DNA from 3 places in the Ligilactobacillus ruminis ATCC 27782 genome. Region 3 is predicted to be linked to each of the others. Evidence: predicted binding sites of a transcription regulator. Region 3 holds the regulator's gene; each other region holds the start of a gene.
The links. The regulator Rex, encoded in region 3, represses fermentation and respiration genes when NADH is low (regulators of the CRP and FNR family bind a similar motif). The targets are predictions, from matches to a motif close to TTGTGAANTANTTCACAA.

Region 1 (5,082 bases), 610 kb from region 3:
ATGTTGACGGCGTAACGGCAAACGTATTCGAGATGCCATCCGTTGCATACTTGTAAGGAATCTTGGCTACCGAAAGAAGCGATGCCAATGCGCCGTTTTGTTCTGCACCGTATGCCGGGTTGGCACCTGGTGAGAACGGCTTTCCCTTTTGACGGCCGTTTGGCGTTGTCCCTGTATTCTTGCCATAAACGACGTTTGAAGTAATCGTCAAAACGGATGTTGAAAGCTTTGCTCCGCGATAGAGATGATGCTTGTTCATCTTCGTATAGAGCTGTTTTACGAGCCATACGGCAATTTCATCGGCACGATCATCATTGTTGCCGTAGCGAGGGAAGTCGTTGTCTGCTTTGAAGTCGATTGCAACGCCGTCTTCGTCACGAATTGCTTTGACGTGACCATACTTGATTGCGGAAATGGAGTCAGCGGCAACCGACAGGCCTGAAATACCGGTTGCAAACGTCCGGTTCAGCACTGTATTTTTCAATGCCAGCTGAGCAGATTCGTAGTAGTACTTGTCGTGCATATAATGGATGGCATTCAGCGCATTGACATAGATGTCTGCAACCCATTCAAGCATATCGTCGAATTTCTTCATGAATTCATCATAGTCAATATACTCGGAAGTAATCGGAGCATATGCAGGTCCGCACTGGAGTTTCGTCAATTCGTCGACGCCGCCGTTGATCGCATAAAGCACTGTCTTGGCAAGGTTTGCGCGAGCACCAAAGAACTGTACGCCATCGGCAATCGGCTGAGCGGAAACGCAGCAGGCAATGCCGTAGTAGTCCGTTCCCCACGTCTTCATCATCAAATCGTCGTTTTCGTATTGAATCGTCGAACTCTTTGAAGATACGCTCGCAGCATATTCCTTGAACGACTCAGGAAGGTTTGCCGACCACAAAACCGTGATGTTCGGTTCAGGCGCAGCACCCATGTTGTGCAAGGTATTCAAGAAACGATACGACGTCTTCGTTACATGATGACGTCCGTCCATGCCCATGCCGGCCAACGAAAGCGTTGCCCAGATAGGGTTGCCAGAGAACAGAGAATTGTACTCAGGCGTACGGATAAACGAAACCATACGCAGTTTCATCGTAAATTGATCAATCAATTCCTGAGCTTCTTTTTCTGTCAAAATGCCACGTTCAAGGTCACGTTCAACGTAAATGTCAATGAACGAGTCAATGCGTCCGATTGACATGGCAGCCCCGTTTTGCTGCTTGATGGCTGCCAAGTATCCGAAGTAAAGCCATTGGATGGCTTCCTTGGCCGTCGTTGCCGGATATGAAATGTCATAGCCGTATTCTGCGGCCATCGTCTTCATGTCTTTCAAGGCACGAATCTGATCGGAAATTTCTTCACGTACGCGGATAACTTCGTCAGTCATTTCGCCGTCGCCGTAATTTTTGAAATCTTCCTTCTTTGCGGCAATCAAACGATCGATTCCGTAAAGCGCAATGCGCGGAAAATCAGCAACGATGCGTCCGCGTCCGTATGCATCCGGAAGTCCCGTAATAATCTTGTTGTGGCGCGCGCTCTTGATTTCGTCCGTATAAACGTCGAACACACCTTGATTGTGCGTCTTATGAAGATCAGTGAAGATTCTTTCCGTTTCAGGATCGATTTCAAAACCATAAGCTTCCAAAGCTTCCTTAGCCATGCGAATCCCGCCATATGGCATCAATGCTTTCTTGAGCGGCTTGTCAGTCTGAAGACCGACAATTTTCTCAAGATCCTTGTCAAGGTAGCCCGGTCCGTGCGACGTGATTGTCGAAACAACTTTCGTGTCAGCATCCAAAACGCCGCCAGCAGCACGTTCCTTGAGTTTCAGATCAACGAGCTTATCGTTGAGTTTCGTCGTTGCTTCGGTAGGTCCTTCCAAGAATGAAGAATCACCGTCATAAGGAGTGAAGTTTTGTTGAATAAAATCGCGCACATCGATTTCGTCTTGCCATTCTCCGCCTTTGAAGCCATCCCAGGCTGTTGTCACAGCTTCTTTAACATTATCCATCTGAAGCATCTTAATTCCTCCCTAGATTGTTAAATCATTTGACTATATTAAAACAACGTTATAACGTTCCAGCGCTCACAACCGCTATATCAAAGCGTTGTTATCGCTTTCACAGTATATGATATAAAAATTATCCGATAAATACAAGTACTTTGTCTTAAATTTCACAAAGTTTCAACAATATTTAATTATTGTCACATTTTAGTTTTATGGGAAAGAATTTGTGAGAATATATTACTATATTCGAATATAATAAGCTAGCATCTATAATTAATATAATAAAAAATTTAAAAACTGTTTGCATCCGCTTTTTTTCTCTGCATTTTATAAAATACAGAAGCCTGTGGCTGCTGTCAAGGATGCGCGTCACGTTGGGCTTACGGTAAAAATGCATTTTTTAATTTGACCGTAAGAGCCAGTCCTCGATTACGGAAAAAATGCCAGTTTTTAAGATTTGCCCGTAAACGACAATCCCTCGACTCCTTTTGGTTGCCGTATACAAAAAGCCCGGATGAGATCCGCAGCTAATTGCAAATCATTCGAGCTTGTAGTTTGATGAATATTTTTTCCTGATAATTTTTATTAATCAGTATCGTCTAAAGCCAAAGTCATCTTTTGTCGAAACGAATCCTTTAAGAAATTTCCGAACGCGATGTATGAATCAGACGTATTTTTCAGTCATACCTCAAGGTTCGTCACAAAAAAAACGTGCCTAAATTTGTGCCCAAACGTTTTCCAAGACGTTTGTCTGGTCGCGGTCAGGTCCGACTGAGAACGTTGAAACTTTGACGCCGACAAGATCTTGGATCCGATGGATATAATTGCGGGCATTTTCAGGAAGATCTTCCAAAGTCTTGCACTTAGTGATATCTTCCTTCCACCCTGGCATCGTTTCATAAATCGGCTTGCAAGCTTCAAGTTCTTTCAAACTTGCAGGATAATGATAAATCTTTTCACCATTCAATTCATATGCGGTACAAATCTTGATTTCATCAAGCCCCGTCAAAACGTCAACGCAGTTCAAACAAAGGTTGGTCAAACCTGAAACACGCTTTGAATGACGCATAACGACCGAATCAAACCATCCGATTCTCCGTGGACGCTTCGTGACCGTGCCGTATTCATGACCGGCTTCACGAATGAAGTCGCCCGTTTCATTCTTAAGTTCCGTTGGGAAGGGACCATCACCGACACGGGAGGTATAAGCCTTGCATGCACCGACAACTTTATTGATCTTGGCAGGACCAACGCCTGATCCGATCGTAACGCCGCCTGCAACAGGATTGGAAGAAGTAACGAACGGATATGTTCCTTGATCGATATCAAGCATGTTGCCTTGAGCACCTTCAAACAAGACTCTTTTTCCTTCATCAAGCGCATCGTTCAAAACAACCGACGTGTCCGTAACGTACTTCTTGATTTCCTGACCGTATTCAAAATATTCTTCAAAGATGTCTTCAAACTTCAACGGTTCCCCATCATAATCATACATCTTTTCAAACAAACGATTCTTTTCTTCAACGTTGCGTTTCAATTTTTCAGAAAACGTTTCCTTATCCAAAAGATCAGCAACGCGAATTCCGACACGTCCCGCCTTATCCATGTAGCAAGGTCCGATGCCCTTGTTCGTCGTTCCGATTTTGTTGTCTTTCTTCGACTTTTCCTGCAATCCGTCAAGAATAATGTGGTATGGCAAGATAACATGAGCGCGGTCTGAAACGCGCAAGTTGTCAGTAGTTACGCCGTTTTCATGCAAATAGCGCAATTCTTCAACCAATGATTTAGGATTCAAAACGACCCCGTTGCCGATAACGCAAATTTTTTCAGAATAGAAAATGCCTGATGGGATCAAACGCAGCTTATATGTTTTGCCATTGAACGCAATTGTGTGACCAGCGTTGTCTCCACCTTGATAACGTGCAATAACTTCAGCATTCCGGCTCAAGAAATCAGTAATCTTACCTTTGCCTTCATCGCCCCATTGGCTACCTACAACTACAACTGATGACATATATATATCCACCTCATGTTTCCTTAGCTCTGTGTTTGCTGCAACACAAACGACACGTAATTCTGCCGTTTGTCAACCTTGATAATTGTAACAAGTAAAAAGCTATTTTTCAAGCAAAGTGCGAAGATTATAAAACAAATTAATGGCAATATCTTTCTATACCGAACATTAACAGAAACTTCCGGTCTCTGACGGCAGCATTTTTTGATTTGTACGGTTTTTCAATTCCATGGATCATAGCGACGAAACGGCAAAATCGATCTTTCGCGCGACAATTTTTCCATTTTCTTTAAAATGCACGATGCCTCATCGCCCACGGTGATTTTTTGCTTCAAAACGACTTCGTAAATTGCCCGCACACATTTGTCCATAATGGTTTGCGGCGCAATCTGTCTTTCTTCCAAACTCTTCTTTCCGTAAGCAATGATTCGTTCAATCCGTTCATTTTTCGGTACATATGCCACATCAAATTCATCGATATATTCATTGGCTAATTCAGCTATTTCCTTGCGTGATTTCATTGACATGCCTTCTTTCTGAAATCTTTTTACAACTTGAGTATACTCTTTCGGTTCGATAATTAAAAATATTTCCCGGGAAATAATCTTCCCGAATGATTACTTGCGCTTCCAAAAGTGTAACCACAATTTTTTGTGATCAAAACCAGCTGCATTAAAAAAACTCTGCCTTACAAAAGCAGGCAGAGAGACGAATCATTTTTTGATTACTTGGACGGCAAAACGTTCAACACGTAAAGCATGACGACGAAAACAAAGAACAGAGCAATCACGACTGGATTAAGCTCCTTCTTGCGGCCGGCAGCAATCATCGTAATCGGATAGATTAAGAATGCAAAAGCAAAGCCATATGAAATGTTATATGTCAAAGGCATTGCAATAACCGTCAAAAATGCCGGCAAGGCAATTTCAAACTTGTCCCATTCGATTTCCTTAAGCGACTGCGCCATCAAAGCACCGACGATAATCAATGCCGGTGCAGTGACTTGCGTCGTTACGACTGACAAAAGCGGTGAGAAGAACATGCCAAAGCCAAACAAAAC
Region 2 (5,082 bases), 880 kb from region 3:
TGATTTCCGGCGGAGGGTCCGGACATGATCCGGCACATTGGGGATTTGTGGGCGACGGAATGCTGGCAGGGGCAATTTCAGGCGAATTGTTCGTTCCGCCGACCGCAAAAGAAATTGTCGAAGTCACGCAGAAATTGACAAGCAAAAAACGTGTCTTCTACATTGTGAAAAACTTTGAAAAAGATGTGGATGAATTCTGCAAAGCACGTCTTTTTTTGGAAAATGCAGGGTGGAAAGTCGGGGTGGCGATTGTCAAAGACGATATATCGGTGGACGCTGCATCATTTGAAAAAAGACGCAGAGGCGTTGCCGGCACTGTATTTTTCCACAAAATTTTGGGAGATTATGCGAGAAAAGGCGCCTCTGTCGAAGAACTGCAAAAGGTTGCGGACAAACTTTCAGAAAACGTCAAAACGATTGGAGTGGCTTTTTCAGGCGACAATTTTTTGCTCAAAGAAAACGAGATCTATTACGGAATCGGGATTCACGGCGAAGAAGGCTATCGCAAAGAGCGCTTTGAGTCGTCAGAAATGCTTGCACGCGAGCTGATTTCAAAGCTCAAGCTGAGTTTTGGCTTCAAGTCTCAAGACACGTATGCAGTGCTTGTCAACTCTCTTGGAGAAGTGACGAAAATGGAGCAGATTGTTTTCAACAATGACGTTTGCGAACTGTTAGAGGCTGAAGAAATCGGCATCGGGTTCGACAAGGTGGGGACGTTTTTGACTTCGTTCGGTATAAAGGGCATTTCTCTGACTCTTCTCAAAATTAAGGACGAAAATTGGTTGAAGGCATTGAAAACAAAGGTCGATGCACCGGAATGGTAGTTTTTTGGAGGTCAGACCGTTTTGAGGCGGCATGCGTTCCGATTGCAGACATTGATGCTAGGAAACGTTGAAGGAAAACTCCACCGCATAAATGGCTTGCACAACCAAAAGTTCATAATCGACGGGCTCGTTGGAAAGCGTGTTGTGGATAATCGAATTGGAGATCCCAAGGCAGGTTATCCACATACTTGCACGAGCTTTTTTGTTTTTGTTCAGTTTTTTTCGGTCCATGATATGAGCCAGCAAAACCGTCAGATGAAGGGCGAAGAGGTCTGAGACGTCAATTTCATGCTGACTCAGGCATTCAAAATAGTATCTGCGATTAGCATCGACTTCATAGATGAAAAGTTTCATGATGCTTTGCCACGGCAAATAGTCAATGTTGTTGTCGATGACTTCTTCTAGCGTATCGTTGACTTGCCAACGCAGCAGATCGTATTTATCCAAGAAGCATTCGTAAAACGTTTGGCGCCTGATATTTGTTGCGCGCATGATCGAGCTCACGGAGACATGATCGAAGCCGTTTTTTGACACTTGCTTTTTGAAAACATTCGCAATCTTTTTTTGAATTACGTAACTCATGTTAAGTCCCCCTTGCAAATACAGTTTAGCATATGTTTTGTTTGACGTGAAAAATGACTACCCGGCTTTCGTTCGGAACAAATTGAGCGTTTAAACCGATGGACGAAAAAAGCTTCATGTCTTTTTGGGTCGAAAAGACAGTGTAAAGACGAGCTATGCATTTTGCGAGAAAAAAGACGCGACAAAAAATCCGTGCTGCAAAACAAGCACGGATCGCTGATTTTTGTTATTTATCTTCTTCAATGGGAACCGGACGATTCAAAGTCGTCGTGCCATCAGCTCGCTTGTTGACGAGTTCGGCCACGTCGATGCCGGTCGCGTCCTTGATGAATGCCAAAGATTGGGCCAATCCTTCGTTGGTTTGGCCTGAAACTCCGGCAGCACCGTCGAAAACGGTCAGCTGATCGATGCTTGCGACTGCTTGCGCATAGGATGCGGAAATTTCCGGCAGTTTATCGATGATTGCCATGGCAAGAGCGACTTGCCCGTTTTGTTCAAGCGCTTTGGCGATGGCCTCCTGCGCTTTGGCATTTGCCTGACCTTCGACCTGGATCTTGTCAGCGCTGGCCTGACCTTGTTCGCGAATCGAATAGGCGTTGGCATCGGTGCTGAGATTTTGCGCGTCCTTGTCAGCCTGAGCCTTGATGCGCAAAGCATTGGCATCTGCTTCTGCTTTGATCTGGACTGCCTGTGCTTCAGCATTTTGCTGCGCGATTACGGTTGATTTCAACTCGTTTTCGCGAACGACAATCTCCTTTTCCTTAAGCGTCTGCTCCTGGATTGCCTTTTCAATCGCATAGGCCTGCTCTGCCTTGGCTTTTTCGGTTTGAACCTGGGCATCGTTTTGGGCAATTGCCACGTCCGTTTCCTTGGTCTTGTCTGAAATGTAGCGTTTTGACTGCAGCTGTGCTTCCTGTGCTTCCTGCTTGTTTTTGACTTCGACAAGCTGTGCTTCTTTTTCGGCTTCAGCCTTGGCTTGGCGCGCATAAGAACGCTTATCGGCAATTTCCTTGGCGCTCAAAGATTCGTAATAGCCATTTTTGTCGCTGATTTTTGTAATTTGAAGCGCCGTGATTTCAAGGCCGAGATTGGCAAAGGTTTCTTCGATGCTCTGTCTGACCTGATTCTGGAATTCGGCCCGATCATTTGCCTGTTTCGGTGTCAGTCCTGACAAAACTTCGCGAACGCCGCCGCGAACGACTTCGATCATTTGGCTTTGGCGTTCTTCTTCGCTCAAACCGAGCGTTTTTTCAGCAGCTTTGGCGATCAGTTCCGGCGTTGAGCCGACGCGAAGCAAAGCGTTGGCAGACGCATCGACCGGAACCGCATCGATCGTCATGATGTCTTCGACCGAAACGTCGACGTTGAACGTGTCGAGCGTTTGAAATTCGGCTTGCTGAATGAACGGAATGACAAAGGCGCCCCCGCCCTTGACGACTTTGACGCGCGTATGCGTTTCGGGATCTTCAATCAAGTAAGGTCCCTTTTTTCCGAGACATCCACCGGTGATGATCAAGACTTCATTTGGACTGGCTTTCTTATATGAAGCAATCAGGATCGCAAGGATGATGATAATAATAAAGATGGTCAGACCGCTTGACAACAACACATTGAAAAAATCAGAGATAATCATTTTTTCTCCGCTCCTTTCTTTTTGGTAGTTTAATATTAGCATAAATTTTATGGCAAATACAGTATTCATTTTTCATGCTTTTTTGTGAATTTTGCACAATTGGAATGTGATTGATCAAAGTTTTTTTACGATTACAATCAATATAAATAACATTTAAAAATGCTTATATAATCTAAGGTGTTGAGATTATGCCAAAAAGCGCCGATAAAAAAATTGTAAAAAGTTGCCAAAAAGGCTTGAAATCGCTCTCATAAAGATATATTATAATTAGTGAAGTTTTTCACATTGCAAAAATCTTGCATACATGCTGAAAGTGTAACCAGTGATTTTTGGGAGGTATTATAAATGGAAAAAGAAGCTACGAAGCCAAAGAAAAAAGTTTTGACTGAAGAAGAAAAAGCAGCACGAATGGAAGCTGCTCGCAAGTATACCGATACCCTCGTTGATAAAGCAGCAGCTGCTGAAAGCGAATATGCGCATTTTACGCAGGATCAAGTTGACAAAATCGTTGCTGCAGCCGCGCTTGCTGGTTCTGAGGCGGCTTTGATGCTTGCTCATGAAGCGGTTGAGGAAACAAATCGCGGCGTCGTTGAAGATAAGGATACCAAGAATCGTTTTGCAACCGAAAACATCTATAACGCAATCAAGGATGAAAAAACCGTTGGAATCATCGCTGAAGACAAAATCAAAGGAGAAGTTCAAATTGCCGCACCGCTTGGCGTTTTAGCCGGCATCGTCCCAACGACGAATCCGACGTCGACGGCAATGTTCAAATCTCTGATGGCGCTTAAGACGAGAAATGCGATTGTCTTTGCTTTCCATCCGCAGGCTCAAAAATGTTCCGTTCATGCTGCACAAATCGTTTATGAAGCAGCCGTTGAAGCCGGAGCTCCGAAAAACATCATTCAATGGGTCGAGACTCCGTCAATTGAAAATACGACGGCGCTTATTCAAAACAGAAAGATCGCATCGATTCTTGCAACGGGCGGTCCCGGAATGGTCAATGCCGCACTCAAGTCGGGCAACCCGTCAATGGGTGTTGGCGCCGGCAACGGTGCAGTTTTCGTTGATCATACGGCTCATCTTGACCGTGCGGTTGAAGACTTGCTTTTGTCCAAGCGTTTCGACAACGGGATGATTTGTGCAACCGAAAATTCGGTCGTCATCGAAGCACCTGTTTACAAGGATTGGATGAAGAAGATGGAAGAAAAGGGTGCATACTTGCTGCCTAGAAAAGACTACGAGAAGCTGGCTGATTTCGTCTTCAATGACAAGCACGGCGTCAACGGACCGGTTGCCGGCAAGCCCGCTCGTTGGATTGCCGAAAATGCCGGCATTGATTTGCCTGAAGGAAAAGACGTCATCATGTTTGAACTCGATTCGAAGAACATCGGCGAAAAGCTCTCATCAGAAAAGCTTTCTCCGCTCCTTTCGGTTTATAAGGCAAAAGACAGAGAAGACGGCATCAAGATCGTTGCCGCACTGCTCGACTACCAAGGCGCTGGTCACAATGCGGCCATTCAGATTGGTTCTCAGGCAGATCCGTTCTTAAACGAATTTGCCGACAAGACAAAGGCTGCTCGCATCTTGGTAAATCAACCGGATTCAATCGGTGGTATTGGCGACATCTATACGGATGCGTTACGTCCATCTTTGACGCTTGGAACCGGTTCATGGGGGAAGAATTCATTGTCACACAACTTATCAACTTCAGACCTGTTGAATGTCAAGACGGTCGCAAAACGTCGCAATCGTCCTCAATGGGTTCGTTTGCCAGAAAAAATCTACTACGAAAAGAATGCCTTGTCATACTTGACGGACGAAACGGAGCACATTGATCGCGCAATGATCGTTGCCGATCCTGGAATGGTTAAATTCGGCTTCGTTGACAAGGTTTACGATGAGCTTGAAGCACGCGAAAATCCGGTAGAGACATCCCTTTACGGAACTGTTCATCCTGATCCGACGTTGGGACAGACGATGGAAATCGCACGCCAGATGGAAGAATTCCAACCGGATACCGTTATTGCCATCGGTGGCGGT
Region 3 (5,082 bases):
AGAGAAAGGAACGAATGACGAATGGCTGAAGACAGAAATCTCATTTTGGCCTTTGAATCAAGTTGTGATGAAACAAGCGTGGCCGTGATTGAAAACGGAAATAAAATTCTTTCCAACATTGTGGCAACCCAAATCAAAAGCCACAAGCGTTTTGGAGGCGTTGTTCCGGAAGTGGCGAGTCGCCATCATATTGAACAGGTTACGTACTGTATCGATGACGCATTGTGTGAAGCAAACGTCGACTATGATGATTTGGATGCGGTCGCCGTTACTTACGGACCAGGCTTGGTTGGTTCGCTGCTCGTTGGCGTGACTGCTGCAAAAACGGTTGCGTATGCTCATGATTTGCCGCTTGTTCCGGTTAATCACATGGCAGGACACATTTACGCCGCAAGGTTTGCAGGAGAACTGCATTTTCCGGCATTGGCGCTGCTTGTTTCAGGCGGTCATACCGAACTGGTCTATTTAAGCGGTCCTTATGATTTCAAGATTATCGGCGAAACAAGAGACGATGCCTGCGGTGAAGCTTATGATAAGGTCGGGCGCGTCCTTGGCCTGACATATCCGGCCGGAAAACAGATTGATGAGATGGCGCACAAAGGTCATGATACGTTCCATTTTCCGCGCGCAATGGAAAAAGAGGACAATTTCGATTTTAGCTTCAGCGGGTTAAAGAGCGCATTCATCAATACGGTTCATCATGCCGACCAAATAGGCGAAAAACTTGATGAAAACGATCTTGCTGCCAGCTTTCAACAAAGCGTCGTCGACGTTTTGGCAGAAAAAACGGTTCGCTGCCTGAAAGAATTTCCGGTAAAACAACTTATTCTTGCCGGAGGAGTCGCGGCTAATCAGGGCTTGCGGACTCGTCTTGATGAAGAGCTTCAGGCATTCGACGATGTTGAATTGATCAAGGCACCGCTCAGACTTTGCGGTGACAATGCGGCAATGATCGGAGCTGCCGGTTACGAAGCATATCTTGCAGGAATCAGAGGAGGATTGGATCTTAACGCTGATCCGAGTCTGGAATTTGATTGGATCTAAAACACGTCATAAACAGCTTGAAAATAAAAAGGATTTTTCCAAAAGACGGGAAAGATCCTTTTTTTGATGCGAAAAATTCAGACGTGGGGTCTTCAGTGCGGAAATTACGAAAAAAACGTAATTGAAAGGTCTCATCCAATAAAAATAAGGCTTCTGAAACGGTTGTGCGTTTCAGAAGCCTTATTTGATCAAGCCAAGAATTCTTCCAGCTCCATGCTTGCTTGTTCCCAGTTTTCTTCTGCTTCAGCGAGTTTTTTGGAAATTTCCTGCAGCTTTGCCTGAAGTTCGCCCATTTTTTCCAAGTCATTATAGTTTTCAGGTGAGGACATCTGATTTTCCAAGTCATTTTTTTGAGCGTCAAGTTTTTCGACGAGTTGTTCAAATTCTTCAACGCTGCGTTTTAGTTTGCGTTCTTGTTTTTGACGTTCCTTTCCTTGCTGATAATTGACTTTTCCGGTTGAGACTTCTTTTGAAGAATTTTCAATCGGGGTTTCGGCTGTTGATTTGGCAGCGGCAATTTCTTCTTGTTCTGCCTTTTTTTCGAGATAATAGTCATAGTCACCGAGATAAAGCGTCGAACCTTGCGGAGCAATTTCGAGGACACAAGTGGCTACCTTGTTGATAAAATAGCGGTCATGTGAAACGAACAAAACGGTTCCGTTAAAGTCCATAACGGCATTTTCAAGGACTTCTTTGCTGTCGATGTCAAGGTGGTTGGTCGGTTCGTCAAGAATCAAGAAATTATCATGCTTCATGGCGAGTTTGGTTAAAAGCAGACGTGCCTTTTCGCCGCCCGACAGATTGTGAACAACTTTGGAAACATCATCACCGATAAAAAGAAAACTTCCAAGTATTGAACGAATATCTTTTTCCGGCGTTGTCGGATGATCATCCCAAAGCTCGTTTAAAACGTTTTTTTTGTCATGCAGGTTATGCTGTTCCTGATCGTAGTATCCGACTTTGACGTTCGTGCCAAATTCAGAGCTGCCTTTGACAAACGGAATTTGACCTAAGACGCTTTTTAAAAGCGTTGATTTTCCGATTCCGTTTGGACCAACGATGGCCATGACCTGATTTTTTCTCAGATCGATATTGATTGGCGAAGAAATGATATGACCGTCATATCCGATTGCGGCATCTTTGACGGTTAAAACGATGTTTCCGCTTTGAGAATCGGCCGTGAATTTGAAATGTGGTCCTTTTTCATCTCCTTCAGGACGCTCGAGACGTTCCATTTTTTCAAGCTGCTTTCTGCGACTTTGTGCACGTTTGGTGGTTGAGGCACGAACCAGGTTTTTGTTTACAAAATCTTCCAGTTTGGAAATTTCGGCCTGCTGCTTTTCATAATTTTTCCAATCCTGGCGAAGTCGTTCGGCCTTTTGATCGATATATGCCGAATAATTTCCTTTGTAGTAGCTGCTGTGATGATGACTGATTTCATAGACTTCGTTGACGATTCGATCAAGAAAATAGCGGTCGTGCGAAACAATGAGCAGCGCACCTTTATAGTTTTGGACGTATCCTTCAAGCCAGGTTAAAGTGTCGATATCAAGATGGTTCGTAGGTTCGTCCAAAATAAGAAGATCACGTTGTTCCAAAAGCAGTTTTGCCAAGGCAAGTCGCGTTTTTTGACCACCGGAAAGCGATGATATTTTGCGATCATAGTCCTCTTGTTCAAAGTGAAAACCATGAAGCACTGAACGAACTTCTGCTTCGTAGCCGTATCCGTTTTGTTCTTTAAAGTCATGAAGCAGCTGATCATATTGGTTCAAAAGCTGAGAATATTCGGAAGATGAATGATCTGCACCTGGATCTGCAATTTTTGCTTCCATTTCGTGCAGATTTTTTTCCATGATTTGAAGTCTTTCGAAAACGCTGAGCATTTCAGCATAAATCGTTTTATCTGATTCAAGTCCGGTGTTTTGGGCGAGATAGCCGATTGTCAAGCCTTTTTTCTTGGTTATCTGGCCCGCATCGGGCGACTCGTTTCCGATAATCATCTTAAGCAGCGTCGATTTTCCGACACCGTTTCGACCGACGAGCGCAATTCGCGAGTTGTCTGAAACATCTAAGCTGACATTTTCAAACAAAGTATCTGCCCCAAAATAGCGGGCAACTTGTTGAACTTGTAAGAGTATCATTTGGTTCACCTTTTCATTGATTGTGGAAAATATTCACAAGCATTTTATGTAAGCGTTTAGAAGAGCTTTATATCAATCACGCTTTGTATCAAAGTTTGTGAATTAAGTAACTTTTTTGTTTTAATGTTTGAATTTGTATGCTAAAATTTATAAGTAAGCATGACAGACAGGGGGACTATCCTATGACATCGCAAAATATTCCCAAGGCTACGGCCAAACGTTTGCCGATTTATTATCGCTACCTGAATATGTTGTCAGATGCCGGCAAAAAACGCGTCAGTTCAAATGAACTGGCTGATGCGGTCAAAGTTGACTCTGCGACTATCCGCCGGGACTTTTCTTATTTTGGAGCACTTGGAAAACGTGGCTATGGCTATGATGTCGAGAATCTTTTGGAATTTTTCAAAAAGACGCTCAACCAGGATAAGCTGACAAACGTTGCTTTGATCGGCGTCGGCAATCTTGGTCATGCGTTGCTCAACTTCAATTTTCATAAAAGCAACAACGTCAGAATCAATGCTGCATTTGACATCAACGAAGAAATTACCGGAACGATTCAAAGCGGCGTTCCCATTTATCCGATGGAGGATATGAAGGAACAGCTCAAGATTCAGCAGATCGAAATCGTGATTTTAACGGTTCCTGCCAATGTTGCTCAAGGAGTTACGAACGATTTGATTGAAGTAGGAGTCAAGGGAATTTTGAACTTTACGCCGCTCAGGATATCAGTGCCTGAGTCCGTGCTGGTCCAAAACGTCGATCTTACGAATGAGCTCCAAACTTTGATTTACTTCCTTGATTTGGAGAAACAATCTTAAGAACTCAGTCGGAAAGTTTTTCTTTCCGGCTTTTTTTATAGATTGATGAGTATGACCGTCAGATTCATCAGCATATGCACGATCATGCTGGTTCTGATTTTGCCGCTTTCTTCATAGACATAGCATAAAATGAGTCCGATTGCCGCATAGACGATAAAGTGTCCGTCGCTGTGACCTATTGAAAATACAGTGCTTGAGATCAGCGCGCAGATTAATTTGGGGAGCACGCTTGAAAAATTGCCGAAGAAAAATTTTCTGAAAACAAGTTCCTCGGTAATTGGAGCCGCAATGACCGGACACAGGAAATAGTACGGATATTGGTGAATAATCTCAATGAACATGTTGGTATTTTCTGATCCGGACGGCTGATGCAAAACGTTGACCTCAAAGGTAGTGAGCAGTATTTGTGAAGCGAGCGTTGCGATAAGACCAAGACCGATCAAAATTGCTTCATGCGTAGCTTGAGTGCATTTCTCAGTCGAATCGATGGGGTTTTTAAACGAAAACCTTCTATTAAGAAAAATCATCGCTAAAGCGCCAAGCAGCCAAATGAGCGTGCAAATCAGGTAAGCAGGCCCGTTGCGGAAATAATGAGGAATCATGAGTTGGCAAATCATGATGAAAAGATAGGCGCTTGTTAATGCAAGGCCGTTGGCTGAATTTTGTTTATTCAAATAAGAGCCTTCTTTCTTTTCGATTTTGAGCTTTTACCATTATAGCACATAAGAGCTTGAAGTGGCCTTTACCAAACCTTAACAACTTTTTTGATTTGTTGAAAAGCGCGGTCTGATGCGGTTTTAAAACATGTTTTTAGCACTCTTTGCATGAGAGTGATAAAAAATGCTTGCAATTAATTCCGAAAGTGGTTATAGTAAGAATTGTAATTAGTTAGCACTTAAATGTTGAGAGTGCTAAAAAAGACTTTGGAGGGATATAACGTGCTTAAACCATTAGGAGATCGTGTCATTTTAGAGGTTCAAAAAGAAGAGGAACAAACCGTTGGCGGAATCGTTCTTGCAAGCAATGCAAAAGAAAAGCCGCAAACGGGCAAAGTATTGGCCGTTGGTACAGGACGTGTC

Region 1: the regulator Rex is predicted to act here: its motif matches at 2,164-2,181, upstream of pflB (formate C-acetyltransferase).
Region 2: the regulator Rex is predicted to act here: its motif matches at 3,308-3,325, upstream of adhE (bifunctional acetaldehyde-CoA/alcohol dehydrogenase).

The regions. Positions count from the first base shown of each region.
Region 1 is NC_015975.1:32,647-37,728, reverse strand. Features, by position in the region: gene pflB (formate C-acetyltransferase) at 1-2,020, opposite strand, end outside; gene LRC_RS00165 (adenylosuccinate synthase) at 2,724-4,022, opposite strand; gene LRC_RS00160 (hypothetical protein) at 4,244-4,543, opposite strand; gene LRC_RS00155 (NCS2 family permease) at 4,747-5,082, opposite strand, start outside.
Region 2 is NC_015975.1:1,830,623-1,835,704, reverse strand. Features, by position in the region: gene dhaQ (DhaKLM operon coactivator DhaQ) at 1-824, shown strand, start outside; gene dhaS (dihydroxyacetone kinase transcriptional activator DhaS) at 882-1,406, opposite strand; gene LRC_RS10895 (flotillin family protein) at 1,633-3,081, opposite strand; gene adhE (bifunctional acetaldehyde-CoA/alcohol dehydrogenase) at 3,385-5,082, shown strand, end outside.
Region 3 is NC_015975.1:644,827-649,908, forward strand. Features, by position in the region: gene LRC_RS11870 (GNAT family N-acetyltransferase) at 1-29, shown strand, start outside; gene tsaD (tRNA (adenosine(37)-N6)-threonylcarbamoyltransferase complex transferase subunit TsaD) at 22-1,044, shown strand; gene LRC_RS03220 (ABC transporter ATP-binding protein) at 1,233-3,185, opposite strand; gene LRC_RS03225 (redox-sensing transcriptional repressor Rex) at 3,368-4,003, shown strand; gene LRC_RS03230 (CPBP family intramembrane glutamic endopeptidase) at 4,039-4,677, opposite strand; gene groES (co-chaperone GroES) at 4,942-5,082, shown strand, end outside.